2 regions of the Allobogoriella caseilytica genome follow, and region 2 is predicted to be linked to the other one. Evidence: riboswitches for the same ligand, from Rfam matches in the RefSeq annotation. Region 2 holds a riboswitch; the other holds the start of a gene.

Region 1 (14,547 bases), 840 kb from region 2:
CGAGGGCAACGGCACCAGCCACGGGCCGAACACCACGCCGGCGGCGAGGAGCAGCAGTACCGTCGCTCCCCCGAAGCGGAGCCTGCGAATCGAGACCACGGTCATCGCGAGTGCTGCACCGGCGATGACCACGGCGGCAGAGACCACGGGCGTAGAGCCCACGGAGGCCAGCCGGAGCAGAGGGGCCTCGGTCTGCGAGAACGCGAGGGCGCCCCAGGGCAGGCCACCGAAGGGCCAGCGCCCGCGCAATGCCTCCACTGCGACCCAGAGCACGGCGAGCACCAGCACGTGCAGCCAGGGCTGCTCTCGCACCATGCGGATACGGCCGGCCAGCACGGCCGCTGCCCCGAACAGCCCCATCATCGCGGCCTGTGCGATGGACAGGGCGATCCAGCCGATCGGTTCGCCGACAGACTCCGTGGCCCACCACACGTGCGGGAGGAAGAAGGTCAGTCCGAAGGCGAAGGCAAGAAGGTACCCCCACGGCACCGAGTCCCGCCGCAGCGCCAGGACCAACAGGGCGACCCCCACATACGCCAGAGGCCACCACGATCGGTCCGGGAAGGCGGCTTCGGTGACGACCCCGCCGAGCAGTGCGAGCACCAGGCTGAGAACTCGCCCGGGGGCGCGGGGGCCACGAGGGCTTGCTGCAGGCACCGGACCACCTTACGTGCCGAGGTGGAGGACAGTGGGGCGCAGCATGCGGCACCGCTCACGGCCAAGCGGACGACCCGAGAGCCCACGCACGACGTCCTGACACGCTGACAGGCCCGCGCGCCCCTCGGTCCGACCAGTGGCCAACCACCGGTGCGTTTTCTAACGAGCGCGCGGGCCTTGCCGCGTGGGTCCCACACGGGCGCCACCGCACGAAAGCGGAGACATCCGAATGCGGAACAGAGCACGAACGTAGTCCGCGCAGTGCCTGGCCGACAAGTCCCTGACACCGCAGGTCAGCGGCGTATGCGCTGGTCAGCGGCACGCCGGGAACCGGTCAGTTTTTGGAAAAATCCGGCGTGTCGCAGGTGTGTCGAGACTGCTGTGACGTAAGAGAATCAGACACTCGACCAGGCAACGACTCCGCGACGCACGAGCCCCGTGGCTTCCTCCGCGCGAGCGGCCAGCGGCCCTCCTTCAGCGGCACGGGCGAGCTGGTCGAGCACGTCGAGGATCTGCTTGCACCAACGCACAAAGTCCCCCGCGCCCAGCTCAGCGATCTGGAGCACCTCGGCCAAGGGAGCGCCACCGGCCCACTGATGCACGGCCGCCACCAACCCGGGGTCGACGGCGGCCCGCTCGGGCACGCCAGAGGCGCGTTCCAGGTCGGCGAGTTCCGCGGCCAGTCTGGTGGTCGCGCGCAAGCCCTGAGCGAGGATCCCGTGCTTCCCGCCCGGCAGGGGGCCCGGCCCGCGGGGCTCCGGGTTGCGGGCCTCGTAGACCACGGAGGAGACCAGGGCGGCCAGCTGCGGCGCCTGGAGCTGGTCCCAGATGCCCTCGCGCAGGCACTCAGCGAGCAGGAGGTCCTTCTCCGCATAGATGCGGCTGAGCTGGCGCCCGGCGTCGGTGACCGTGAGATCGTCGCCGGCCGGGGTGACGTAGCCCAAGCTCTCCAGTACCGTGCAGATGCGGTCGAAGTCCTGCGCAATGGTGCCGGTACTACGTTCGATGCGCGCGAGCAGCCGTTCGTGCTCGTCAACGGCCTTCTCCCACCGGCGTTCCCACCGCTCCCGGGTCTTCCCCCCGGACTCGCGCATGGCTTGGGCATATCCTTCGATGGCCTCGGACAGTTTGCGGGCCTGGCGGGCCGGTCCCACCACACCGCGGTCGGCCTGGAACTGGGCGAAGGAGGTCTCCAACACTTCGCGGGCCTGCATCCGTCCCATGGAGTCGAGCAGGTTCACGGCCATGTTGTAGGTGGGGTGGAAGGCCGAGCGCAGCGGATAGGTGCGGCGGGAGGCGAGCCCGGCCACCGCAGCCGGATCGATCTCGTCGCTGTAGAGCACCACGGCGTGGCCTTCGACGTCGATGCCGCGCCGCCCCGCCCGGCCGGTGAGCTGGGTGTACTCCCCCGGCGTGAGCTGCACATGGCCGGACCCGTTCCACTTCACGAGCTGCTCCAGGACCACGGAGCGCGCCGGCATGTTGATGCCCAGTGCCAAGGTCTCGGTGGCGTAGACAACCTTGACCAGCCCGGCGGTGAAGAGTTGCTCGACGGTCTCCTTGAACACCGGCAACAACCCGGCGTGGTGGGCCGCGACGCCGTACTCCAGCGCGCGGGCCCACATGTCGTAGCCGAGGACGGCAAGGTCCTGGTGGGGCACGCCGCTCACGGCCTCCTCGACCACCTGGCGGATCCGTGCCCCCTCCTCGGCGGTGGTCAGACGCACGCCGGTCCGCACGGCCTGCGCCACGGCGGCCTCGCAGCCGGCTCGGGAGAACACGAACACGATGGCCGGCAGCAGGTTCTCGCGATCCAGGCGCTCGATCACCATGGGCCGCGGCGCAGGACGCACCCGGGGCGCCAGCTGGGGTCGCTGTCCGCGCCCCTCGCGCCGATCTCGTGAACGGCGCTCATGGCGCTGCTTCGCCCCGCCGCTGCGTCCGCCGCGGCGCGTGTTGCGCCCGGTGCGCTGCGTCTGCCGGATCGCTTCGAGCAGCTCCGGGTTGAGGGCCAGATCGTGACCGCCTCGGCCTGCCTCACCGCCGACGGCCTCGGCCCGCGCCGCGTAGAGCGGGTGCAGCCGGGTGCCCACCATCATGTGCTGCCACAACGGCACTGGCCGGCGTTCGGAGACCACGACGTCGGTGCCTCCGCGCACCTCGGACAGCCAGTCGCCGAACTCCTCGGCGTTGGAGACCGTGGCAGAGAGCGCCACCAGCTGCACGTTCTCGGCGAGATGGATGATGATCTCTTCCCACACCGGGCCGCGGAAACGGTCCGCGAGGTAATGCACCTCGTCCATGACCACGTAGCGCAGCCGTTCGAGAGTGGGTGAGTCGGCGTAAATCATGTTGCGCAACACCTCGGTGGTCATCACCACCACCGGGGCCTCGCCGTTGATCGAGGTGTCACCGGTGAGCAGGCCAACGTTGTGTTTGCCGTGTGCAGCGACCAGATCGAGGTACTTCTGGTTACTCAGTGCCTTGATCGGGGTGGTGTAGAAGGCCTTGTAGTCACCGGCCAGCGCGAGGTGGACGGCGAACTCCCCCACTACGGTCTTGCCCGCCCCGGTGGGTGCGGCCACGAGGACGGCGTGACCGTCCTCCACGGCCCGGCAGCCACGGACCTGGAAGTCATCGAGCTCAAAGTCCAGTTGCCGCCGGAAGACGGACAGTTCGGTGGCCTCCTCCTTCTGGCGGGCGCGGAAGGCGGCGTAACGCTCAGCGGCAGAGGTCATGCAGGGAAGGCTACGTGGTGCCCCGCGGGGCGAGCACGCCGACCGCGAGCGGGTGCACATCACACTGGACGGGGAGGTCCCGTAGCGGTTCGCCGTCGGCGAAGGCCATCGGCGGCGGGGCCCCGAGTTCGGGCATGGCCTCGATGCGCACGGAACGTGCGCGGCGGACATGAACCTCGGGGTGCTTCAGGTGCGACCCGGTATAGAGCCGCGGGAACAGCGCGGCGATCCGGTGCCGCGACAGACCAGGGGCGAAGACGACGTCGAGCATGCCGTCATCCGGCACGGCCTGGGGGGCGATCTTCATGCCGCCGCCGAAGATCCCCGTGTTTGCCACCGCCACCAGCGTGCCGTCGGACTCCCACACCTCGCCATCCATGGTGACCCGGTAGCCATAGGGCTGGAAATGGCCGAGTTCGGCTCCGACGGCCCTGAGGTATCGCCCGGCGCCGCTCGGCCAGCGCAGCTGGTTGGCGCGGCCCGCCACGGCCGCATCCAGCCCGCAGGAGAGCACGGCGAGGTACCAGTACTTCACTGGTCCGCCAGGGCCGGAGACGCCCACGGCGTCCACGAAGCGCACTCCGCTCTTGCCGTCCTGGCGATCAGCGAGGCCTTCGCGCACGATCGCCAAGGAGGCGGCGACGTCATGACGGGGCAGGTCCAGAGCCCGGGCGAGGTCGTTGCCGGTGCCGGAGGCGATGATTCCCAGCGGCACGCCTGTGCCGGCCACTACGTTCACGCCCCCGTGCACCGTGCCGTCGCCACCCACGGCGATGAGGGCCTCGATCCCCTCGGCCAGCCCGGCGCGCGCCCGGCGGATGGCGGTGACCAGGTCTGGTCCGGAGAGATCCATCGTCTCGAAACCGTCGGCGGCCAGGCCGGCGAAGACCTGCTCGCGGATTTTCGCCCCTCGGCCCTTGCCGGAGTCACCGTTGAGCAGCACCCCGACCTTGCGCGCCGCTGCGCGAGTGCTCACCCGCGTGCCGTTCCGGCGTCCGGGGCGCTGGAGTCGACGGCACTGGCGTCGACGGCGCCGGCATTCGCAGTGCTGGCGTCGACGGCGCTGCCATCGGGATCAGGGTCGGAGCTGGACAGGCCGAACTCGTCCTCGGGCGGCGGGCGCTTGCCGATGATCCACTCCCGGATGAAAGCGATGCCGATGGCCAGGAAGAAGAGGGCGGTGATCGCCGAGCCCATCACGATCATCGACCACGCATCGGGGAGCGGATTCGCCATGGCGGTGAAGGTGAAGGACACCAGCACCGCCCACCGCCAGCCGCGAAGCATGGCGCTGGCCGAGATGATGCCGAGGAAGTTCAGACCCACCATGAACAGGGGCAACAGAAAAGCCACGCCGAAGAAGATCGTGATCTTGAGGAAGAAGGAGAAGTAGTACGAGGCGTCTAGCAGGTTCTCGGACATCTCCGGTGCGAAGCCCAGGAGGATGCGGATGGCGCGCGGCAGAATCCACCAGGCCAGCATGCCGCCGCCCACGAAGAGGATCGAGCCGGCGGCGATGAAGGCCGCCGAGTAAAGCTTCTCCTTGCGCTTCAAGCCGGGGGCGATGAAGGCCCAGATCTGTCCGAACCACCACGGCGTGGTCAGGAAGACCCCGAGGAGCGCGGAGACCATCAGGCGCAGGTTGAAACCCTGACCCACCCGAGTGATCGTGATGCTCCCGATGTCGTCAAGCGGGGCGGTCATCTGGTCGTACAACGGATCGAAGAGGAACCATCCGCCCACGGTGCCGAGGGCCACACCGATGAAGATGAGGACCATGCGCTTGCGGAGTTCCCGCAAATGGGCGCCCAGGGGCATCCGCCCCTCCGCATCGCGGCGGCGGGACGACGACGTGCGCGCCACGCCCTAGGAGGTCTTGGGCGGGTGACTGGCCGAGTCTGGAGTCGTGTCTACCCGGTCGGTGCTCGACGGCGTGTGGTGCTGCGGGGCGCCAGTGCCCGGCGTGCGATTCACGTCGTCCTCGTCGTCCTCGCGCAGCTCGCGGACTTCCTTCTTGAAGACCTTGAGCGACTGTCCGACGCTGGATGCCACCTTCGGCAGTCGAGAAGCGCCGAAGATCAGCACGATGATGAGCACCAGGATGAGCAGGTGCATCGGGCTGAGATTCCCCATTGAGGTCACACACCTTCGGTCGGAGCCATTGTGGCTGGTTGCTCCACCAGGCTACTCCACCTCTGCGCCTGGCAGGGCAGAAGCGCCGACCGTACCGGGTCTCAGGAGATGATCTTGGCGTCGCGCCAGCGCGTCACTGCGCGGTCCAGGCGGCGCCGGCGGGCGAACTCGCGCTCCTCGGCGATCCGCTCGCGGGTGGCGACGGCGACCTCAAGGGTCTCGGGCTCGCCGAGCGGACCCGGGCGGTGATCGATGCCCCCGATGCCCTCTGCCAGCGCGGCCTCATCGATGCGCGCAGCGAGCTCGGAGGCCTCCCGCGCTGCGGCCGCCAGCGCCTTGGCCTTCATCCACACCCGCCAGCCCAGCCAGGCGAGCAGCGCGAGCGCGCCGAGCACGAGCGCCGTCCAGATGATCCACCACATGCTTGCTACCTTACGGCGCGGAAGTGTCGAAGGGATGGCCGAGCTGCTCGTACTCGGCGAGTGCGGCCCGTGCGCGGGAGGCGACGTCGCGCCCCACCTCGGCCGGCGTGACCCCGAGAACGTGCTCGCCCAGCGAGAGCAGCAGGTTCGTGGCCCAGGCGCGATCGCCGATGCGCACGGTCAGGAAGAAAGAGCCCTCCGGGCCGTCGGTGACCTTCTCCGCCGGCACTTTCTCCGCCACCCACCGGGCCGCCGAGGCCAGATGGATCGTGGCACGCAGCGCATCAGGGCTCTCTCCCGGCCCGCTGCCCTGCTCGGATGGCGTGAGGTCCGGGTGCGCAGCGGCCTCCTCGTCGAGGATCTCCAGGGCGAGGATGCGGTCGAGGCGGAAGCTTCGCGCGCCGCGGGCCCGGTGGCACCAGCCGCGCAGCACCGGAACACCGCCGTCGTCGTGCAGCATCACCGGGTCAACGGTGCGTTCGGTGACCGCATCACCGGCCGAGACGTAGCGCAGCCAGACCCGGTGCTTGAGGCGCAGCGCCTCGCGGACCGACTGCTCGCGTTCCTGCAAGGCGGGATCGGAATCCCGCGCCACGACAGTCACGGCCTCGGCGGCCGTGGCGCTCTCACCCGCGGCACCGATCAGCTTGGCCAGTGCGGAGTCCAGGGCCCCCGGCGCCGCTTCTCCGGCGGATTCGCGCAATCGCCGTAAAGCGACGATCAGCGCCACTGCCTCGCCCGGAGCTAGGCGCAGTGGCCGGTCCATCCCGCGCGCCTCCAGCAACCGGATGACGCCATGGTCGAGGGCATCGGCGTGAAAGTCGATGAGGTCGTGCGGAAGGTAACCCGGGGTGCCGGAGACCCAGAGCAGGTTGATGTCCGCAAGAAGCTGGCTCTCCGCCACCTCGAAGTGCGCCGCGGCCTGCGCCACCGGCACCCCCTCGGGGTGTTCCGCCAGGTAGGCCACCAGGGCGAGCAGACGGGTCAGCCTCTCGGGCGTGCGTTCAGCCATGGCCGGGCTCCTCTCCCCCGGGCGCCACAACCGGCGCCCACTCGGCGGCGGTGTCCCGATCCAGGGCGGCAGCTGCGCGCAGCCGCCGCAGCACGGCCTCCCGCACCCGCTCGGGCCCGAGCACCAGTACAGCCGGTCCGTACGGGGCGATGGTGGCGGCGGCGGACTCGGCGTCCTCGAAGGGAAGCTCCAGCACGTCGCGGTCGGCGAGTGGCCCGGACGGGGCGTCGCCGGTGGCGCCGGCGGGCTGCACCAGCTGGCTGCGGCTGCGCAGCGCCGAGGCACGCCCGGGCAGGATCGCCACCCGGGCAGTGCCCTGCTCCCCGCTGCGAGCGGCAAACATGTCCGCCAGATCCAGCGATTCCGGGGGCGTGAAGGCGCCGGGTTCGCCGACGGTGCGGATGCGGCCGCTGATCCGGGAGAGGCGGAAGGCCCGTGCGGCGTCGCGGTCGCGGTCACCACCGATGAGGTACCAGGCGTGCGCGCGGGTGATCAGGCGCCAGGGTTCGACCTGTCGCTTGGTGGTCTCCCCGGTGCTGGCGGCCCGGTAGGTGAAGCTCACCGCCTGACGGGTGTCGATGGCGGCGAGCAGGACCTCGAAGCGGTCCTCGGTCTCGACCCCGCCCTGTCCCGCCAGACGCAGCACCACACCGAGGTCCTCTGCGGCGGAGGACTCGGCCACGGCGCGCAGCTTGGTCAGGCCCCGGCGGGCGGCGGCCCCGAGCGCGGCGTCCTCCCACACCTGTGCCGCCAGGGAGAGCACGCCGATCTCGGCGGGGTCGAGTTCGACCGAGGGCAGGGCGTAGCCACCGGTCGCCACGCGGTAGCCGATGTCGTCGCCGTGCACGGCATGGGTGGAGGTGGTCAGTGGCACGCCGAGGCGCCGGAGCGTCTCCTTGTCGCGTTCGAAGAGCCGCTCGAAGGCTTCCGGGCTCGCGGAATCGCCGTAGCCGGCGACCTTCTCGCGAATCTCGGCCTTGGTCATCCACCGCCGGGTGTTGGCCAGGGCGATGACTAGGTCGAGCAGCCGCTCGGCCGGGTCCACGCGCGCTGTCATGCTCACACGCTATCGCTGCTCATCGTTCGTCTCGTACAGCTTGACGAGCGTGGCCAGCCGGGAGGCCTCGCGCTTGCCGTGCTCGCCGTCGGCGCTCTGGATCGCCATCACCGCGAGAGTCTCGCCGTCGATGAGATCGAGGCGCACCCACGGATCACCGGAGCCGAAGTTCACGCCGAGGATCTCTGCCCAGTCCAGGGTCCGCGAGTGGATGAGGTTGCGGACCGCCAGGCCGGAGGCAGTGGGGCGAGCCGAGACCGAACCCTGCCGGTAGATGAACCAGCAGATCCCGCCTGCCAAGGCTGCCGTGAACAGCTGATCGACCAGGCCGAAATCCCCTTCGGAGACGCCCGGCATCAGGACGATGACGGCGAGGGCGCCACCCACGGTGAGCGCGATCAGCACCCCGGCCACCCACCGTGCCGCGCGGGGGCGGAAGGGGGCGAGGAGCTCGGCGGGCAGCTGGCGCATGGCGGCTAGATGCGGCAGGCGTGGATGGAGGTGACCAGGATGGCGCGGGCGCCGGCCTCATAGAGCTCGTCCATCACCCGGTTGGCGGCGTCCTTGGCCACCATGGCCCGCACCGCGTAGGAGGCGCCGTTGTGCAGCGGCGAGACGGTGGGCGACTCGAATCCCGGCGTCACCCGCACCGCGTCCTCGAGCTTCTCGGCGGAGACGTCATAGTCGATGAGCACGTAGGAACGGGCCACCAGCACGCCCTGCAGGCGGCGATCCAGCACCGATAGCTCGTTCTGCGTCGCCTTCTTCGAACGGATCAGCACCGCCTCGGACTGCAACAGCGGTTCACCGAAGACCTCCAGGCCGGCGGAGCGCAGGGTGGACCCGGTCTCGACCACGTCGGCCACGACATCGGCGATGCCGAGCTGGACGGCTGATTCCACCGCACCGTCGAGGTGGACCACCTTGGCCTCGACGCCGCGTTCGCGGAGGTAGTCCGCCACCAGCACGTCATAGCTGGTGGCCACACGCTTGCCGGCGATCTGCGCGACGTCGTCCATGGTCCCGGCCGGTGCGGCGAAGCGGAAGGTGGAGCGGGCAAAGCCCAGGGCGCGATGTTCAGTGGCCTCCACCCCGGAGTCCAGCAACAGGTCACGGCCGGTGATACCGGCGTCCACGGTGCCCTCGCCGACATAGACGGCGATGTCGCGCGGGCGGAGGAAGAAGAACTCGACGCCGTTGTCCGGGTCGGGCAGGACGAGTTCACGTCCGCGCCGGCGCCGGTAGCCGGCCTCGGCGAGCATCTCGGCGGCGGGTTCGGACAGTGAGCCCTTGTTGGGCACGGCAATGCGCAGCACTTGCGGCTCCGGGTCTAGATCTGGGGCGGGACGGGAGGATGGGGCGGTCGACGGCGGGTCACTGGGCTCACAGATGTCGGTAGACATCGTCCAGGCTCAGGCCCTTGGCCACCATCATGACCTGCAGGTGGTAGAGCAGCTGGGAGATCTCCTCGGCCGCCTCGGCCTCGGACTCGTACTCGCAGGCCATCCAGACCTCGGCGGCCTCTTCCACGATCTTCTTGCCGATGGTATGCACGCCGGAGTCGAGCTGGGCCACGGTGCCGGAGCCCTCTGGTCGGGTGGCGGCCTTGTGCTGCAGCTCGGAGAACAGTTCCTCGAAGGACTTCACGCCCGGGAGCCTATCGCTCACGGCAGCGCGGAGTCGGTCCACAACTGCTCTGCGGGCAGGTCGCCGGAGGCGATGCCGTGCTCGGCGAGCAGGTTGAGGGTGGCTTGCCAGGCGTGAGGATCCTGCCGGCCGAGAGCGCCCAGGTCGCCCGGGTCCGCCGCCGGGTCCATCTCTCCGAAGAGCGGCACGGTGGCCTCCAGCGCGCTCAGCGCCGCGGTCCGGCCGTCCTCACGGTCGAGGTCCGGCACGTACCCGGCGGAGATCTCCACCGCGGCCTCCGGGTCCTCGATGACATCGCGCACCCCGCGCAGGGTGGCCTCCACGGCGGCAGCGACGGCATCGCCCTGCTCGGTGAGAGTCTCCTCCAGGGTGATCAGTCCCACGCCAACCAGGGACTCGGCCGGTACGGAGATGGTGGCGATCTCGTAGCCGTTGTCCTCCAGTCGCACGGCGTCGTTGTTCAGGTAGCCCATCGCAGCGTCGACATTGCCCGCCATCAGATCGGCCTGCTGGGTGAAGCCGATCTCCTCGATGGTGACGTCGTCCTCGCTCAGGCCGGCGTCGTCGAGGATGGCGAGCAGGCCGAACCACGTCTCCCCGTAACGCCCGGGCACCCCGATGGTGGCGCCCTGGAGATCCTCAGCGCTCGCGATGCCGCTCTCGGCCAGGGCGATCAGGCCCACCGGGTGCTCCTGGTAGAAGGTCGCGACGGAGACCAGCGGCTCGGCGGAGTTCAGGCGCTGCTCGGCGGCCTCCGCTCCCCCGGCGTAGACCAGGTCCTCCTGGCCGGCGATCAGCGAGGTAAAGAGTCCGCCGTCCCAGCCGTGGTGCTCCAGGGTCACGTCCAGGCCTGCCTCCTCGTAGTAGCCGCGCTCCAGGGCCACGTAGAAGGGTGCGAACTGGATGTCCTCCACATAGGTCAGCCCGATGGTGAGGCTGGAGTGCTCGAGGTCGTCGGCGGACGGGGCGTCGTCGGTGGGCTCGTCACCGGTGGTCTCGTGCTCCTCCGTAGTGGGGTCCGGAGTGGGCTCGGCCTCGGGGTCGCCCGGCGACTGGTCTGCGGCGCAGGCGGCCAGCGTGGCGAGCGGGAGGGCGGCAGCCGCAACGAGCAGAGGGAGGCGTGTCATGAGTTCTCTCCGAGGTAGTGACGAGAGCGCCGCTCCGCGGCACCCAGAACGATGTAGACGGCGGTGGCCAGCAGGCAGAGCACCACCAGGACGGTGAAGAGCCCTTCGGTGTCGCCCGAGCGCGAGCGGGCGGCGATGAGGGAGCCCAGGCCGCGGCCCCCCATCACGAACTCCCCCACCACCGCACCGGTGATGGACAGCGTGAACCCCGTCCGCAGGCCGGTGAGCAGGGCGGGGAGGGCCAAGGGGATCTCCACGCGCAGCAGGAAGGCCGCGCCGGAGGCGCCGTCGAGGCGGGCGGCGTCCAGCACATCTGGGTCCAGGCCGCGCAGGCCGAGCACCCAGGTCATGAGGATGGGGAAGAAGACCATCAGGGCGCAGAGCACCACGATGGGCAGGGAACCGCGGTTCAGCCAGAGCACGAGCAGCGGCGCGAGTGCGACCGCCGGGAGCGCCTGCGAGGCGGCGATGTAGGGCCCCAGTGCCACGGCGGCGGTGCGACTGCGATACACGAGATAGCCCAGGGGCAGCGCGAGCGCGGCACCGGCCAGGCACCCTGCCACCGCGCGCAAGGCGGTCGGCCAGGTGTAGGACCACAGCAGCCCCCCGGCATCCTCACTCAGGCGGACGGCGACCTCGGAGGGTGCGGGCAGGAAGAGCGCAGGAACGGCGCCAGAACGGGCGACGGACTCCCACAGCGCCAGGGCGACGGCGCCGAGCAACACGGGCGCGAAGGCGCGCAGCAAGGTGCGCGGGCGTCGATCCCGGGCGGCGCGCGTCAGCGTGGCGGTCATGCGTCCTTCCGATCCAGCGTGGACCGGGGACGGCGCGAGGCGGCCGCGCCGTCAAGCACCCGAGGGTGCGCCAACGTGCGACCGAGCGCAGACGGGCGAACCCGCCTCGTGCATCCTCCCATCCGGACTTTCACCGTCGGTCCCGGAATTTCACCAGGTCAACCCTCACCGGTGGTGCCGAAGGCACCTGGTTCAGGCTCGCGGACTATCACCGCCGGTTCGGACTCTCACCGACCCCGGAGCACGTGCTTGGTTAAGCATCCGCCACTTTACCCGCGATCTCAGTACGTGTGGTGAGCGCCGCGTCACTGCGGTCCACCGCTAGCCTGTGCCGGTGCGCTCCCACACCCCCGCCGTCCTCCTGGCCCTGCCGCTCCTGGCCTTGGCTGCCTGCGCTGCCACGCCCGCTGAGGATCCGGATGATGGGGGTGCAGCCGCTGAGGACGGGCCTGCGGAGCTGACCGCGATCACGGTGGGCGCCATGCCGATCGTGGACACCGCAGCGCTACACCTGGGCATCGCCGAGGGTGTCTTCGCCGAACACGGCCTCGAGGTCGACGTCGTGCAGGCCCAGGGCGGTGCGGCCATCGTGCCGGCGGTGGCCTCGGGGCAGCACGAGTTCGGCTTCTCCAATGTGATCTCCCTGCTCCAGGCCCGCGAGCGTGGCATCGACCTGCAGATCGTCTCCCCCGCCTCGGCCAGCAGCGGCGACACCAGCGCCGATCTCTCCGCCATCCTTACCATGCCCGGCTCGGGCATCAGCGAGCCGGCCGATCTGGCCGGCCGCTCGGTGGCGGTCAACACGTCGGCCAACATCGGTGAGGTGATGGTCCGCACGCTCGTGGCTGAGGATGCGGACCCCGAGGATGTCGACTTCATCGAGCTGCCCTTCCCCGATATGCCGGCACAGCTGGTTGCCGGCCGGGTGGACGCGGTATGGATCACCGAACCCTTCCTCACCCTGGCCCGCGACCGGGGCGCGGAGGTGGTGGTCTTCGACTACGCCACCATCGACCCGGAGATGATGATCGACGCCTACATCACCACCGACGCCTACGCCGCCGAGCATCCCGAGGTGGTCGCGGCCTTCTCCGCAGCCATGGCCGACTCGCTGGAGTTGGCCACCGCTCAGCCCGAGGCGGCACGCGCCGCGGTGGCGGGGTACACGGAGATCGACCCGGAGGTGCTGGAGCGGCTCTCGATGCCGCGATTCCCCCCGGAGCTCAACGTGGCCTCCCTGGAACTGATGGCCGAGCTCGCCCACGCCGCCGGGGTGCTCGATGACCCGGGCGTGGCGGCAGAACTCGTGCCGTGACACCCGCGGCGATCGCGCTCGTTCAGACGCTCACCACCTGGGCGCTCGGTCTGGGGATCGCTGTCGTCTTGGCCGTCGTCCTCGGGGTGGTGATCGGCGCCTCGCGGGTGATGCGGGTGATGACCGCCTCGACGATCGCCTTCCTGCGGCCGATCCCCTCGGTGGCTCTCGTACCGCTCGCCGTGCTGCTGTACGGCACCGGTCGTGAGGCCACGCTGATCCTGGTGGTCTACGCCGCGTTCTGGCCGGTGCTGGTGCAGGTGATCGCGGGCGTGCAAGACGTCGATCCGGCGCTGCGCACGACGGCGCGGGCACTGCGGTTGCGGCGCGGGTCCTACCTGTCCACGGTGCTGTGGCCCTCGGCGCTGCCCTCGGTGATGACCGGACTACGCCTGGCCGCCACGGTGGCTCTGGTGCTCACCATCACCGGAGAGCTCCTCATCGGCACCCCGGGTCTGGGGGCCGCCATCGAGCTCGCCCGCTCGTCGGGCCGCGCCGGCGCGGTCGTGGGCCTCGTGGTGCTCACCGGTCTGCTCGGCGTGGCCATCAACCACGGCGTGGCCGCTGTGGAGCGCAGCGTGCTGCACTGGCACCCCAGCCAGCGGATCCTTTCGTGAGCACTCCGGGCGGCGGGGCTGGCGCTGGGGGTGGTGCCGGCGCTGGGCCGGGCGACGTCGCGACCCCAGGCGCCGGAGCTCGCCCGGGCCCTCGCGATTGTGCTCAGGAAACGTCGCTTACTGAGCCTGCCGGCGGCCAGATTCCGACATCGAGTGAGCACAAACGGGGTGGGGGTGGGGTGGGAGAGCGTCGGGGCCGGGTCCGGGTCCGGGTCCGGGTCCGGGGCCGGGTGAGCGTGGCGACGGCGGTGCTGCGGGGGCTGCGGTCACTGGTCCTGCTGCTCGCGCTCCCGGCGGCGCTCGTGGGGCTGTGGTGGTTCGCCTCGGCGGGGAGCACGCATCCCTACTTCCCTCCGCTGAGCGAGATCTATGACGCCTTCCGGCCCACCTGGGAGCATCGGGTGCTTTCCGACGTCCTGCCCTCCCTGCTGCGCCTGGGTGTCGGCCTGTCTGTGGCGATCGTGGCCGGTGTGGCCGGTGGCGTGCTCCTCGGTCAGTCCCAGCTCGCGCGAACGGTGAGCGCTCCGCTCCTGGAGTTCGCCCGCGCCGTGCCGCCGCCGGTGCTGGTGCCGGCACTGATGCTCGTCCTCGGCCTGGGAGACACCATGCGCATCGGGGTCATCGCGCTCGCCTGCCTCTGGCCCGTGCTGCTGAACACGGTCATGGGTGTGTCGGGCCTGGAGCCGGGATGGAAGGAGACTGCCCGGGCGCTGCGGCTGAGCGGACGCCGACGACTCACCACCCTGATCCTGCCCGGCGCTGCCCCTCAGGTGATGACGGGAATCCGCCAGGCGCTCTCGATCGGCATCATTGTGATGGTGATCTCCGAGATGTTCGCCGCCCGCGACGGCATCGGCCACGCCGTGGTGGTCTTCCAGCGCACCTTCGCGCTCACGGAGATGTGGACCGGCATCCTGCTGCTCGGCCTGCTCGGAATGGTCCTCACCGGGCTCCTGGCCCTGATCGAGTCTCGTGTGCTGCGCTGGCACCGCGCGCAGCACCCCAGGGAACCGCAGCGGCCAGGGGTG
Region 2 (14,547 bases):
GTGGCGGCCGCGGCGGGCAGGACGACGTCGACCTCGTCCTCCCGGTCGTGGTCATCGGCCACCAGTACCGGGCGCCCCTGGCGTAGGCAGCGCAGCGCAGCCTCCACCCGCTCCGTCCGCTCCGGGCTGAGGTCTCCGGTCGGCGTGAGTCGAGTCGACATACGCGCCGCGGTCATGCTTCGGCCTGGGCAGCGAGGAGGCGCTCGACGTACTTGGCGATGACGTCGACCTCCAGGTTGACCGGGTACCCGGGTGACAGAGCCCCGAGAGTGGTCCGGGTGAGAGTGGTGGGCACGAGCGCGACCCCGAAGGCCTCCGCGCCGGCCCAGGTCACGGTGAGAGAAACCCCCTCCACCGTGACTGACCCCTTCTCCGCCACGTAGCGGGCCAGCTCTCGGGGTATCGCGACATCGACCTCGTCCCAGCGCGCGCCGGGACGACGCTCCAGCACGGTGCCGACGCCGTCGACGTGCCCCTGCACGAGGTGGCCGTCCAGCCGGCCGTCGGCGCGCACTGCGCGCTCCAGGTTGACGGAGGCGCCTGCTTCGAGTCCGCCCAGGCTGGTCCGGCGCAGGGTCTCCGGCATGACATCGGCACGGAAGCCGTCATCATCGGCGGCCGTCACCGTGAGGCAGACACCGGCCACAGCCAGCGAGTCGCCCCTGCGAAGCCCTGGCAGCACGGTGCGCGCGGCCACGGTGAGGATGGCGGCGCCCTCGGCCTCGGCACAGCTGATGACGGTGCCGACCTCCTCGACGATTCCGGTGAACATCAGTGAGCTCCTTCGAGTCGGCGGGCGGTGATCAAGATGTCCTCGCCCAGGTGGTAGGTCTCGGTTCGTTGCCAGCGCAGCCCGTCCCGGAGTGTGCCGATGCCCAGGTCGGGTACGGCCGGTTGGCCGGCGCCCAGCAGCACGGGTGCGAGGTAGCTGTGCAGTTCATCGACCAGCCCGGCGCGCAGGGCTGCGCCGAGCACCGTGGGCCCGCCCTCGATGAGCACGCGCCGGGCGCCACGCTCCCAGAGGTGGTCCAGGGCGGCGGCGATGTCCTGGGTGGCGAGGTGCAGCCACGGTCCCGGGCCCTGGCGGACCGCGGCAGCCTCCGGGACGGCACGCCGGCCGAGCACCACGCGCAGCGGCTGGTCCACCACCGGAGTGCCGTCGGCTCCCCGAGCGGTCAGTGCCGGGTCGTCGGCGAGGAGGGTGCCGGTGCCCACCACGATGGCGTCGACGTCGGCGCGCACCGTGTGGCCATGGGCGCGGGCGGCCGCGCCGGTGATCCACATGGAGGTCCCGTCCGCTGCGGCCACGCGGCCGTCCAGGCTCGTTGCTGTCTTGCCCAGTACCCACGGGCGGCGGCGGCGCACGGCGGCGGACCATGACCGGGTGAGCTCGGCGGCAAGCCCCACGATCTCCGGCACCACGCCCGCCTCACGCGCCGTGCTGACGTCCACGCCCTGGGCAGCCAGCCAGGCCCTGCCGCCGGCAGCCCGGGGATCCGGATCGCCGGCGGCGTAGATCACCCGCCGCACCCCGGCGGCGAGCAGGGCACGCGAGCAGGGCGGTGTCCGCCCAGTGTGGTGGCACGGCTCCAGGGTGATGACGGCCGTGGACCCAGCCACACGCGCGGGGTCGCTCGCGGCGAGGGCCGCCGCTTCGGCGTGGGCGGTGCCGGCTCCGCGGTGCCAGCCGGCGCCGATCTCCTGGCCCGTGTCATCGAGAAGCACGCAGCCCACGCGAGGGTTCCCGCCGCGCTGCGGTCCGCGAGCAGCAAGCAGGGTCGCCCGCTCGAGCGCTCGCGCGATCGCGTCATCCGACATGTCGTCCCTCTCCACTCGGTGTGAACCGGGTGTGCGGGGACCACGCTGCAGGCGCCACCGGATGCACGGCGGCGCCACAGTGCTGCCTCCCATCCGGACTTTCACCGTCGGTCCTGGATTTTCACCAGGTCAACCGCACATCGTGAGACGTGCGGGTCGCGGACTGTCACCGCCGGCTCGGAATTTCACCGACCCCGGAGCACGTGTTGCTTGCCTCGGAGCATGGCACACGGCGCCGGGCAGCACAATCGCCCGGCCCTCCTAGCCGCCACGGGCCACCGCCGGATCAACCTCACACCCCTCCGATCTCGATGTGAGTTGGTCTTTTCATGCCATTAATCGCTCCACAACGGCGTGGAAACGACAGCACGCGAGTCTGTGATCACCCAACCGCGCATGCTGCGACACACCTCAACGGAAAGAGTCTTCACTCATGTCCTATGTCAAGCCCAAGGATCTGGCAGTCCGGATGATTGACGCCGGTGCGCAGAAAACCTTCATGGCCACGCGAGACACTCTGATCCGGGCCTTTATGGGCGGCGCCATTCTGGGCCTGGCGGCCGCGTTCGCGGTGACGGTCACCGCACAAACGGGAAGTGCCCTCGTGGGAGCGATGCTCTTCCCGGTCGGCTTCGTCCTGCTGTACCTCATGGGCTTCGACCTGCTCACCGGGGTGTTTACGCTGGTTCCGCTCGCGCTGCTGGACCGCCGCCGCGGTGTCACCGTGAGATCGATGTTGCGGAACTGGGGGTGGGTCTTCCTCGGCAACTTCGCCGGAGCCTTCACCGTGGCGGTCCTGATGGCCATCTACTTCACCACCGGGTTCGCCACGCCACCCAACGAGGTGGGCGTGGCTCTGATGGAGATCGGCCACGGCCGCACCGTCGGCTACGCCGAGTACGGCGGCGCCGGCATGCTGACGCTCTTCGTCCGCGCCGTGCTGTGCAACTGGATGGTCTCCACCGGCGTTGCGGCCGCTTTCATGTCCGACAGCCTCGCCGGAAAAGCCATCGCCATGTGGATGCCGATCATGCTGTTCTTCTACATGGGTTTCGAGCACAGCATCGTGAACATGTTCCTCTTCCCCATCGCCCTGCTGATGGGCGGGAACTTCACCGTGCTGGACTATTTGATCTGGAACGAGATTCCCACCGTGTTGGGCAACCTGGTGGGCGGACTGACCTTCGTCGGCCTGACCATCTACATGACGCACCGCCGCACCGCGCCGGAGCGGGGACTCGTGGAGCTGCCGAGAGTGCCCGCTCAGACCGCCAGCCGGTAACCGCGCTTGACCACCGTGAGCACCACATCGGTCACCGGGAGCGATTTCCGTAGCCGGGAGATGAGCATCTCCAGGGCGCGCTCAGAGTCACAGTGGGGCAGCACGGCAACGAGCTCGTCCCTGGAGAGCACCGAGCCCGACGCCGTGACCAGCTCACGGAGCAAGGCCAGCTGGCTGGGGGGAAGCTGCACGGGCCCGGCGCCGGATTCGGGGAACAGCACTTGCTTACCTCGAATCTCCACGGGCCCGTGGACGGTGGGGGCGCTGATGATGGAGGTCTCCAGGTGGTCACAGACCTTCTTGATCATCGCTCCCAGCCGCCAGCGATCCGGGATCACGGCGTCAATCCCGGTTTCGGTCAGGGGCCCTGCAGTGACTCCCCCGACGGCCGCGCAGACGACGTCGGTACGCAAGGCCTCGACCAGGGGCTCGAGCCGGCCGTACTGTTGCGCGACGCCGAGGAAGGCGTCGACGGCGGGCGCTGCGGTGAAGGTGACCATGTCGAGCTGACGATCGATGACGGCATCGATCATCCTCAGCAGTTTCGAGTCCTCGGCGGGTTTCGTCCAGGTGTAGGGCATCACCGTGTACACCTCTGCGCCAGCGGAGGTGAGCCGGTGGATCTGACGGTGGTTCAACAGGCCGTGCAGCTGGAACGCCACCCGCTTCCCGCGCACATCCTTCTGCAGCAACATGTCCAGCATCGTGTCGGTGCGCTCGTCCTCGGCCGCGCCGTCGTCGTCCAAGCCGGCAGCGCGGACCGCACCGCGGGCTTTCGGGCCACGCACCAGGATGCTGGCGTTCTGCAGGACATCGAACAACTGGGGCCACACGCCATAGGAATCGGCTGCCTCAGCCCACCGGCGCATCCCGTAGGCGGTCGTGATCACGGCGTAGTCCGGCGCCGCCCGGATCACCCGATTGGTGTCCTGCTGCAGGGTGACCGATTCGGTCAGTGAGGTGATCCGCAGTGCCGGGGCATGCATCGTCTCCGCGCCTCGCCGGCGCAACGCCGAGATCAGTTCCTCGCTGCGGCGGTCCGCGGTCACACCGATCCGGAAGCCGGCCAAGGTCTGGGGAAGGGACGTGCCGGCCGCAGCCTGGGCACTCGGGGTCTCTGGGGCGGCCGGCTCGTTCACGGCGCGCGGACTCCGGGGCGAGCGGGCGGTCGAGCGGCTGGAGCGGCCCCGAGGTTCATGGCCGATGAGGCGGCGCCGGCCACCGCCTGGGCGACGGCGGCCGATCCCGAGCTGGTCGCCTCGCCGGTGGCGGGATGCTCGGCCGCGAGGCGAACGACCTCTCCGATCACCATGACCGCAGGGGAGGTGACGCCCGTGCGGGCGGCCATGGCATGCACCCGGTCCAGCTGGGTCAGGCTGACCCGCTGCTCCTCGCAGTAGGCGCTCTCCACGATCCCGACCGGTGTCTGCTCGGGCAGACCGTGCCGGCGCAGCCCTTCGACGGTATGCCCCAGAGTGCCCACTCCCATGAGGATCACGATAGTGCCGCCGAGGCCGACGAGTGCGGCGAACTCCTCCTCGGAGAGGGGGTCATGGGCGGAGATCACCGTGAAGGCGCGGTTGATCCCCCGGGCGGTCACGGGAATCCCGGCCGCCGCGGGCGCCGCCACCGCCGAGGTGACCCCCGGGACCACGGTGACCGGTACGCCAGCCTCCCGGCAGGCCGCCACCTCCTCACATCCACGGCCGAAGACGAAGGGATCACCGCCCTTGAGCCGCACGGCGTGCCGTCCCTCACGGGCTGCGGAGATCAACATGTCGTGGATGCTCTCCTGCCGCACCCGATGGTGGCCGGGCCGCTTGCCCACGTCGAAGAGCTCGGCCGAGGGAGCCCAGCTGCGCAGTTCGTCGGTGGGCGCCAGGCGGTCATAGAGGACCACGTCGGCAGTCGCGAGGGCATCACGGCCCCGCACTGTCATGAGGTCCGCGGCTCCGGGGCCAGCTCCGATCAGGGTCACGCGTCCCAGGCTCATCACTGCCTCGCCTCCTCGGCGGTCAGCGCGCCATCCGGCGGCCGGACCGCGATCTCCGGTCCGAGCAGGACGAGGCTGCCCTCGCGGCGTTCCTGATCCGTGGCCGGGCGGACCTGGCCGCGTTCGAGCACGTACTGCAGATCCGTGTCGGGGGCCTGTGGGGCGTTGACGAAGCTGCGGAAGCGGCGGAGCTTCCCCGGATCCTTGAGCGTGGCGGCCCATTCGTCCTCGTAGCGGTCAACGTGCCGCGCGATGGCGGCCTCGAGGTCCTTGGCGATACCGAGGGAGTCCTCGACCACCACCTCACGGACATGGTCGAGACCGCCCGGCAGCTCCTCGATCCAGCGGGCGGTGCGCTGGAGCCGGTCCGCGGTGCGGACGTAGTACATGATGTACCGGTCGATGAACTGCACCAGGGTCTCGTCGTCCAGATCCTTGGCCAGCAGCTGGCCATGGGCGGGAGTGGCACCGCCATTACCCCCCACATACATGTTCCAGCCATCGGCGGTGGCGATGACTCCGACGTCCTTCGCCCGGGCCTCGGCGCACTCGCGCGCGCATCCCGAGACCCCGAACTTCATCTTGTGCGGTGAGCGCAGCCCTTTGTAGCGGTTCTCCAGGAAAATGCCCATGGCCACAGAATCCTGCACTCCGTACCGGCACCAGGTGGAGCCCACGCAGGACTTCACATTCCGCAGGGCCTTCCCGTAGGCCTGGCCGGACTCGAATCCGGCGTCCACCAGTCGCTTCCAGATCTGGGGAAGCTGCTCCAGCCGCGCGCCGAAGAGATCGATCCGCTGGGCTGCGGAGATCTTCGTGTAGAGACCGAAGTCCTGCGCCACCTGGGCAATGACCGCGAGCTTCTCGGGGCTGATCTCGCCGGCCGGAATCCGCGGCATGACCGAATAGGTGCCGTTCTTCTGCATATTGGCGAGGGCACGATCGTTGGTGTCCTGCAGCGAGCCGCGGCCGCTGTCCAGGATGTACTCGTCATGCATGGCCGCCAGGATGGAGGCGACCGCCGGTTTGCAGATGTCACAACCCATATGGCTAGAGGTCTCGGTCGGGGTGCCGAAGCGTTCGAGGATCTCCGTGAAGCTCCGCAGCCCCGCCGCGTGCACAGCCTCGAACAGCTGGGCCCGGGAGGACGAGAAGTGCTCGCACATGGCGGTGGAGACCTCCATGCCCTGGCTGGCCATCTCCTTCTCCATCACCTTCTTCGCCAGGGGCAGGCACGATCCGCACTGGGTCCCCACCGCGGTGCAGGCCTTGACGCCCGCCATGTCGGTGCAGCCGGGGGTGGTCTCGTCGCCGGCCACCGCATGCCGGATCTGCCCGGCGGAGACGTCCTTGCACGAGCAGACCTGCGCATCGTCGGGCAGGTCGAGTTCGACCTCGGAGCCGCCCGAGGCGGAGAGGAAGGAGGCGGGCTCGGCGGGCAGCTCACGTCCGAGCAGCGGACGAAGCGCCATATACGGGGCGGCATCTCCCACGAACACCCCGCCCAGCAGGATCCTCGCATCATCAGTGACCACCAGCTTCTGGTAGACCCCGGAAATGGCATCGGCGTAGACCACGTCCAAGGCACCGGGGGTCTCCCCGAAGGTGTCGCCGAAGCTCGCCACATCCATCCCTGCCAGCTTCAGCTTCGCGGCAGTGTCGAAACCGGTGAAGCTGGCCTCACCGTCGCAGAGTCGGTCGGCCACGACCTCTGCCATCGCGTTCGCCGGAGCGACCAAGCCCATGCAGGTGCCCTCGAAGCTGGCCACCTCTCCGATCGCCCACACTCCGGGAGCCGAGGTGGCGCACGTGGCATCGATCGCCACGCCGCCGCTCGGCCCGAGTTCCAGGCCAGCCGCCCGCGCCAGCTCATCCCGGGCGCTGATGCCGATGGCAGCCACCACCAGATCACACGGCAGATCGGCGTGCCGCTCGAAACCCAGGGTGAAGCCGTAGGTTCCCGCGCCATTGCGCCGCAGCTCGTGGGGCCGTTCGCCCATCTGCAGCTGGTACCCCTGCTGAGCCAGGAGCCGGTTCAGCGTGCGCCCGCCGCCCTCGTCCAGCTGCGCATTCATCAGGTACTCCTGCGAATGGACGATGGTGACGTCAGCGCCGAGCCCGGCCAGCCCGCCGGCGGCCTCCAGGCCCAGCAGTCCGCCGCCCACCACGACACAGTGCGGAGGGCGGCCCAGGTGCTCGGTGAGATCGGCCGTCTGTGCGGCGAGTCGGTCGACGTCCTCGAGCGTGCGGTACACCGCGATGTCCTCCGCGCCGGGGATCGGCGGCCGGGGTGCCCGCGAACCGGTGGCCAGCACGATGTCGTCGTACTCCGCGACATGCCCGGCGTCGGTGGTGATGCGCTTGCGCTGCGGATCCAGGTCGGTCACCCGGGTGCCGGTGAGGAGCTCGACACGCGGATCCTCCCAGAGGAGCGGATCTCCGAGCAGCAGGTCGTTGCCTGGCTCCTCGAAGCGCTTGGAGAGCCCGACCCGGTCGTAGGGCGCCAGCGGTTCCTCGCTGTAGACGCTGAGGTGCACGTCTCGCCGGTCCCTGGCGATCAGCGCCTCGGTGAGCCGATGCGCCGCCGGGCCTCCGCCGATCACTGCGATTCTGCGCGCAGAGGCAGTGGGTGCAGACATGTGAATTCGCCTTCCAACGAGGGGACGTGCCACGTGTCGAGAACCCTACGAAGGCGGGATTTCCTTGGTGTATCTGCCGTGTGAGGCGGGTGTGACGGCGTCCTCACTCTGCTGCCTGCGCCATGTGAGGCCATTGTCATCGGTCTTTTACACGCCCGTGCCGCTGGCGTTACGCACGGTTCTTAGGGTGGGTAGTGCCATGAATACTCACATGATTCTCGAAGCACCGGTCGCCTCCGCCGAGGGCGCCACCCGCCGCCAGGCTGCGTGGCACCCTGTCTGTGCCGTCAGCGAGTTGGAACCGATGTGGGGCGAGGCCGCGCTGATCGGCGAGACCCAGATCGCTCTGATCACCCTGCTCGACGGCCGGATCTTCGCCGTCGATCACCGGGATCCCGTGGCGGGAGCCAACGTCATGGCACGCGGCATCGTCGGCTCCCGGCAGGGTCGGCCCACCTTGGCCTCACCGCTGTACAAGCAGGTCTACGACCTGGCCACCGGGCACTGCCTCACCGAGGACGGTCCCGCGCTGCGCTGTTACCCAGTGCGCGTCGACGACGGCATCGTCCAGGTGCAGGTCTAGGTGGCGCTCTCGGTGGCCAATCGGGCTCCCGCCGCCGTCCGGGCCGCAGCACTGGCGGCCATCTCCCACGGCACCGGCTCCCTGGAGGGCCAGCAGCTCGTGCAGGCACTGGTGGAACACACCCGGGGCCGAGCCGCAGGCCATGCGGCCATCGCGGAGACCCGCCTGGGCCATGTCGATGTCCAGCAACCCGACGTCGCTGCCACCGTGGATGCCGTGGAGCCAGACCGGCCTGTGGTCCTCGTACCGCTTCTGCTCTCGGCGGGGTACCACGTGGCTGTGGACATGCGCCAGGCAGCGGACCAGGCCCCGCACCACACGGTGGTGGGCGAGGCGCTGGGGCCGGATCATCGGCTCGCGATGATCCTCCGGGAGCGGCTCCGGCAGGCCGGAGCAGTCCCCGGCGAGGATGTCATCGTCCTGGGAGCCGCGGGCTCCTCCACTCCCCGAGCAGTCACCGATGTCCAGGACACCGCCCAACTCCTGGCCAGCCTGCTGGACGTCGACGTGACGGACTCCTACCTCGCCTTCGCCCGGCCCACGGTGCGTGAGGCCGTGGACGAAGCCCGCCGGAGGCACCCGAAGCGCCGCGTTGTGATCGCCAGCTATCTGCTGGCCCCGGGGTACTTCCAGAAGCTGATGCATCAACAGGGCGCCGACCTCGTCACTCAGCCACTCCTGTGCACCCGCTACGGTGTGCCCGACGTGCCACCGGAGCTCCCCGAGATCGTGCTCGACCGTTTCCACGACGGGCTCGCACGGCTCTGAGCGCGAGGCGTGCGCGCGTCAGCTCCCGGCAGGCGGCTGTGCGGCTGCCGCGGCCCGGGCTGCGCCGGGCAGGGCATCCAGGATGGCGCCGACGGCGTCCTCGTCGTGCGCGGCGGTGAGGAACCAGGCCTCGTACACGCTCGGCGGCAGCGCGACACCGGACTCGAGCATGGCGTGGAAGAAGGCCGGGTAGCGCCACGACTCCTGCGCGGTGGCGCCCGCGTAGTCGTGCACGCCTGCCGTGGCGGCCTGCTCGCCGAAGAACACCGAGAACAGGTTGCCAGCGTGGTTGACCACGTGGGGCACGCCCGCCGCGGTGAGTGCCTCCCCGGTAGCACCGGCGATTGTGGCCGCCACCTGATCGATGTGCGCATAGACCCTCGCGTCGGCGAGGCGGAGCGTCGCGAGCCCAGCTGCGGTGGCCAGCGGGTTCCCGGAGAGGGTTCCGGCCTGGTAGACCGGCCCGGTCGGCGCGAGCAGCTCCATGAGCTCGGTGCGACCGGCCACCGCGGCGAGCGGCATGCCGCCACCGACAACCTTGCCGAAGGTCATCAGGTCCGGCATCCAGGACTCTGTTCCGCTCTCATGCCCCCACCAGCCCGAGGGGCCCACCCGGAAACCGGTGAGCACCTCGTCGAGGATCAGCAGCGCGCCGTGCTCGGAGGTGAGGCGGTGCAGGCCCGCGTTGAACCCTGCTGCGGGCGGGACGACGCCCATGTTCGCCGGCGCCGCCTCGGTGATCACGCAGGCGATCTCCTCACCGCGTTCGGCGAAGACCGCCTCCAGGGCTGCGAGGTCGTTGTAGGGCAGCACGATCGTCTGGGCGGCGCTCGCCGCGGGGACGCCGGCCGATCCGGGCAGACCAAAGGTGGCCACCCCGGAGCCGGCCTCGGCGAGCAGGGAGTCGACGTGGCCGTGGTAGCAGCCGGCGAACTTGACCACGAGGTCGCGGCCGGTGGCCCCACGCGCGAGCCGTACCGCGGTCATGGTGGCCTCGGTGCCGGTGGAGACCAGCCGCACCCGCTGCGCCGGCGGGACGCGGTCGCAGATCGCCTCGGCCAGTTCGACCTCACCGAGCGTCGGTGCGCCGAAGGACAGGCCGCGCGAGGCAGCCTCGCGGACTGCGGAGACCACCTCGGGGTGGGCGTGACCGAGCAGGGCCGGACCCCAGGAGGCCACCAGATCGACGTAGCTGCGCCCTTCGACATCGGTGATGCGTGCGCCGAAGGCTTCGGCGATGAAGCGGGGATCACCGCCGACGGAGCCGTAGGCCCGCACCGGCGAGTCCACGCCCCCGGGGATGACGCCGAGGGCACGGGTGAACAGATCGTGGTTGGTGGTCATGGTGCTGCTCTCCTCAGTGCTCGCCCTCAGCGAGCCAGCGGGCCACCTCAGTGGCCCAGTAGGTGGCGATGATGCTTGCTCCGGCGCGGCGGATCGAGGTCAGGGATTCGGTGATGGTGCGCCGGCGGTCCAGCCAGCCGTTCGCGGCGGCGGCCTCGACCATGGCCAGCTCACCGGAGACCTGGTATGCCGCCACCGGGATGTCCACGGACGCGGCGACGTCGGAGAGCACGTCCAGGTAGCCCAACGCGGGCTTGACCATGACGATGTCCGCGCCCTGCTCCACGTCCAGCAGGGCCTCGCGGGTGCCTTCGGCGCGGTTGGCCGGATCCATCTGGTAGGCGCGCCGGTCTCCGCGGAGCTGGGAGTCGACCGCCTCGCGGAAGGGGCCGTAGAAGGCGGAGGCGTACTTGGCCGAGTAGGACAGGATCGCGGTGCCGGTGGCGCCGGCGCCGTCGAGCGCCGCCCGGCAGGCCGCCACCTGGCCGTCCATCATCCCGGACAGGCCCAGTACGTGCGCGCCCGCCTCGTGCTGCACGAGCGCCATCTCGGCGTATCGCTCGAGCGTTGCATCGTTGTCCACCGTCCCATCGGCGGCCAGCAGGCCGCAGTGGCCGTGATCGGTGAACTCATCGAGACAGAGATCGGAGATGACCACGAGGTCCTCCCCCACCTCCTCACGCAGCAGCGCCAGGCCGCGGTTGGCGATCCCTGCCGGATCGGTGGCGGCCGATCCCACGGCATCCTTGGTGGCGGGCACCCCGAACAGCATGATGCCGCCCACCCCGGCCGCCGCCGCCTCCTGCGCCGCGGCGCGCAGCGAGTCTTCCGTGTGCTGCACCACCCCGGGCATCGAGGCGATCGGGCGTGGCTCGGTGGCCTCCTCGGCGAGGAAGACGGGCAGGATGAGGTCCGCGGCGGCCAGACGGTGCTCGGCGACGAGGCGCCGCAACGGCCCCGAGCCGCGCAAGCGGCGCGGGCGGTCGGTCGGCAGGGGCAGGGAAGTCATCAGCCGTGGGCTCCAAGGTCGAGGGGTCGGTGGCGCAGGGCGTGGGCGGCGGCGCTGATCAGGCCGGCCGGCGTGGCCTCGGCAGCCACGGCGTCGACCCGCATCCCGGCCTCCTGGGCGGCCTCGGCTGCGGAGGCGCCGATGGCGGCGAGGGCCACCTCCGCGGGGGGCGGGCCGAGCAGGGAGTGCAGAGCGCGCACGGTCGAGCCGGCGGTCAGCAGGACGACGTCGGGCCAGGGCTGGGTGAGCTGGGCGCGCTCGGCCTCCCCCAGCTGTGCGGTGCGGGTGCTGTACACCTCGGCGCGCTCGACGGCCCAGCCGAGTGCCCGCAGGCCGTCGGCGAGCTCGGGCGAGGCGAGCGCCGAGCAGGGCAACAGCACCCGCGCGTCCGCTGTGGCTGCCGGGAAGTCCTGCAGCAGCGTGGCCGCGCTCTCGGGAGCGCCGGCGCGCAGGTGCGGTTCCTGTCCGAACTCCGCGAGCGCCCGCGCCGTCGCCGGGCCGACGACGGCGATGCGCATCCCGGCGGCGACGGCGCGGGTGAGGCGCTCCTGCAGCGAGTCCGCCGTGCGCTGCGCTTGGGAGGCGAGCGCGGTGACGGTGCGAGCGGAGGTGAGCACCAGCCACGCCGCGCCGGTGAAGTCGAGCGCCCGGTTCACCACGGCATCGGCCGCGGGCACGCTTTCGGTGAGCGCGATGGTCAGCGCTTGCCCGCCGGCGTGCTCGACAGCGCGCGCGATGGGGTCGCTGGCGTCAGGGCGTGGCACCAGCACGCGCCGTCCGGCCAAGGGCCGGGCCGGGACCAGGTTCTGGGTGTGCGGCTCCTCACCGGTGGTGGTCATGGCCGGGCCCGGGCGAGTTCGCCGGCCCCCTGCCCGAGGAGCTCAAGGCCGAGGTCGCGGCCCAGGCGGCGGGCGGTGGCGATCGCGGCCTCGCGGTCACCGTCGAGGTCGATGGAGGTGCGCTGGGAGGAACGCAGCGCACGTCCGCCGTCGATGGCGGCGGCGATGGCCTCCAGAGTGAGGACTCCGCTCTCGACCGTGGCGAGCGCGCCGACGGGGGCGGCGCATCCTGCCTCCAGACTGGCGAGGAGCTGCCTCTCGGCCGTCACAGCCACGAGCGTGGGCAGGTCGTCGACGACAGCGAGCGCGCCGGCCAGCGGTTCGGGAACCTCGGCTCGGGTCTCCACCGCGAGCGCTCCCTGCCCGGGTGCGGGCAGCATGTCGGCCGGGTCGAGCACCTCAGTGGCGCGCGCCTCGAGCCCGAGCCGCACCAGGCCCGCCATCGCGAGCACCACGGCGTCGAGGTCGTTCTCGGTGCGCGCCAGCCGGGTGGGCACATTGCCGCGGATGTCCACCACCTCGAGATCGGGCCGGGCGAGCCGCAGCAGCGCGGCCCGGCGCGGTGACCCGGTGCCCACCCGCGCCCCAGCGGGCAAGGTGGCGAGCGTCCATCCGTTCCGGGCGCACAGGGCATCGCGCACATCGGCGCGCGGGGGCACGGCGGCGATCCGCAGTCCCGGTTCCGGGGTGGTCGGGAGGTCCTTGAGCGAGTGGACGACGACGTCGGCCGTGCCTGCCTTCAGGGCTGTGCGCAGGGCGCCGGCAAAGACACCGGTGCCGCCGAGCGAGGCCAGGGACCCGGTCGTGACATCTCCCTCGGTGCGCACGATGCGCATCTCCAGCGGCCCTGCTCCGGCCGCAGTGAGCGCCTCGGCCACCTGGCCTGCCTGGGTGCGGGCGAGGTCCGATCCGCGGGTGCCCAGCACCCACGACGACGGTCCAGCGAGGTTCTCAGTCACGTGGTCAGTCTCCCTCATGGGCGCGACCCGGGGCGAGCACGCGGCGGCTCCAGCAGGATCGTGGTGCTCACGGTCGGCGGTGCCTACTGCATCGCGGCGACCATCGCCCGGGAGCGAGTGACGATGGCCGGCAGCCCGGTACCAGCCACGAGCGAGCCGCCCAGGTGGAGGCCCTGCTGCGACACCCGTTCCGCGAGCGCGAGGACCGCTTCACGCATGACGGGATCCGCCGGGGCGAGAGCACCGTCATGGCGCACCACCCTCGCCTCGAGCACATGCTCGGGTTCCAGGTCGATCCCGAGGAGCCGGCTCGCGTCGGTGAGCGCCTCAGCCGTCTCCGGTGGGGCGGGATCCTGACCAGGGCGACCGTAGGACAGGCGCACCACGTGCCGCCCGGGCCCGGCGGCCTCCTGCGCCCACTGCCATTTGGCGGTCACGTGCGTGAGTGCCTTCGCGCCGGGGACGCCCTCGGCGGCGATGATCCCGCTGCCGCGCGGCGCCTCGTCGAGCTCGGGGGCTGCCAGGAGCAGCACGGCATGCGTGGCAGGCGCGCCAGGCCGCGGCCGGATGCCGCTGGTGTCCGCGTGCGGAGCGAGCAACGCCATGGTGACGGCACCAGAGGTCGCGAGGATCACCTCGCTGGCGCTCACGGTGTCCGGGCCGCCGGTGTCAACGAGCCAGCGGCCGCCCGCGCTGCGTTCAAGCGCACTGACCCGGTTGCCGGGTACCAGGGTGGCGCCGGCCTCACGGGCGGCCGTGGCGAGGGCGTCGGCGAGCCGGTACATCCCGCCGGTGACCGCGGCGACCGGAGGGCCATCGGGCAGCAGCGCGGCCACCGCGGTTGCCAGGGAGCCGGTGCGCCGCAGCGCCTCGCGCAAGCCGGGCATGACCGCATCGACGGGCAGGCGCGCGGGATCCGCGCCGTGGATCGCGGAGACCAGCGGGCGCACCAGATTGTCCAGGAGCCCGCTGCCCATGCGTGCGGTCACGAGGGCGGCCAGATCGGCTTCCCCGGCGCCGACCTCCGGGCCGAGCTCGGCGTCCTGCGCAGCACGACGGGCCGCCTCCCCACCGATAGCCGCCACGACATCCTCGGCGACGGGATCCGCGGGGATGCCGAGCATCGCCCGCTCCGGCGAACGGAAGGCACCCCGCTGTGGGGTCAGCAGCCACGAACCGTGGACGGGCGCCTCGGTGGCCAGGCCGAGCTCGGCGCAGAGCTCAGCGATCTCGGGGCGGCGCACGGCGAAGGCCTCGGGGCCCCCGTCGACGATGACGCCGCCGATGTCGAGCGGCCGCAGCAGGCCGCCCCA

Evidence for each region. A riboswitch is a leader RNA that binds a small molecule or an ion and turns the genes downstream of it on or off. The one in region 2 is predicted to bind FMN.
Region 1: another riboswitch for FMN. It lies ahead of EDD31_RS13990 (ABC transporter permease); the one in region 2 lies ahead of ribD (bifunctional diaminohydroxyphosphoribosylaminopyrimidine deaminase/5-amino-6-(5-phosphoribosylamino)uracil reductase RibD).

Annotation. Positions count from the first base shown of each region.
Region 1 is NZ_RKHK01000001.1:3,105,609-3,120,155, reverse strand. It holds gene lnt (apolipoprotein N-acyltransferase) at 1-657, opposite strand, end outside; gene EDD31_RS14045 (DEAD/DEAH box helicase) at 1,053-3,395, opposite strand; gene EDD31_RS14040 (diacylglycerol/lipid kinase family protein) at 3,406-4,371, opposite strand; gene tatC (twin-arginine translocase subunit TatC) at 4,368-5,213, opposite strand; gene tatA (Sec-independent protein translocase subunit TatA) at 5,262-5,528, opposite strand; gene EDD31_RS14025 (hypothetical protein) at 5,630-5,950, opposite strand; gene EDD31_RS14020 (helix-turn-helix transcriptional regulator) at 5,961-6,962, opposite strand; gene EDD31_RS14015 (helix-turn-helix transcriptional regulator) at 6,955-8,019, opposite strand; gene EDD31_RS14010 (PH domain-containing protein) at 8,029-8,490, opposite strand; gene hisG (ATP phosphoribosyltransferase) at 8,496-9,335, opposite strand; gene EDD31_RS14000 (phosphoribosyl-ATP diphosphatase) at 9,403-9,666, opposite strand; gene EDD31_RS13995 (ABC transporter substrate-binding protein) at 9,684-10,793, opposite strand; gene EDD31_RS13990 (ABC transporter permease) at 10,790-11,587, opposite strand; FMN riboswitch at 11,693-11,835, opposite strand; gene EDD31_RS13985 (ABC transporter substrate-binding protein) at 11,922-12,902, shown strand; gene EDD31_RS13980 (ABC transporter permease) at 12,899-13,519, shown strand; gene EDD31_RS13975 (ABC transporter permease) at 13,699-14,547, shown strand, end outside.
Region 2 is NZ_RKHK01000001.1:2,269,813-2,284,359, reverse strand. It holds partial or broken gene ribB (3,4-dihydroxy-2-butanone-4-phosphate synthase) at 1-161, opposite strand, end outside; gene EDD31_RS10215 (riboflavin synthase) at 173-772, opposite strand; gene ribD (bifunctional diaminohydroxyphosphoribosylaminopyrimidine deaminase/5-amino-6-(5-phosphoribosylamino)uracil reductase RibD) at 772-1,818, opposite strand; FMN riboswitch at 1,896-2,023, opposite strand; gene EDD31_RS10205 (formate/nitrite transporter family protein) at 2,252-3,100, shown strand; gene EDD31_RS10200 (uroporphyrinogen-III synthase) at 3,082-4,239, opposite strand; gene cobA (uroporphyrinogen-III C-methyltransferase) at 4,236-5,093, opposite strand; gene nirB (nitrite reductase large subunit NirB) at 5,093-7,732, opposite strand; gene nirD (nitrite reductase small subunit NirD) at 7,932-8,315, shown strand; gene EDD31_RS10180 (sirohydrochlorin chelatase) at 8,328-9,083, shown strand; gene hemL (glutamate-1-semialdehyde 2,1-aminomutase) at 9,102-10,427, opposite strand; gene hemB (porphobilinogen synthase) at 10,441-11,436, opposite strand; gene EDD31_RS10165 (uroporphyrinogen-III synthase) at 11,436-12,275, opposite strand; gene hemC (hydroxymethylbilane synthase) at 12,272-13,252, opposite strand; gene EDD31_RS10155 (protoporphyrinogen/coproporphyrinogen oxidase) at 13,318-14,547, opposite strand, start outside.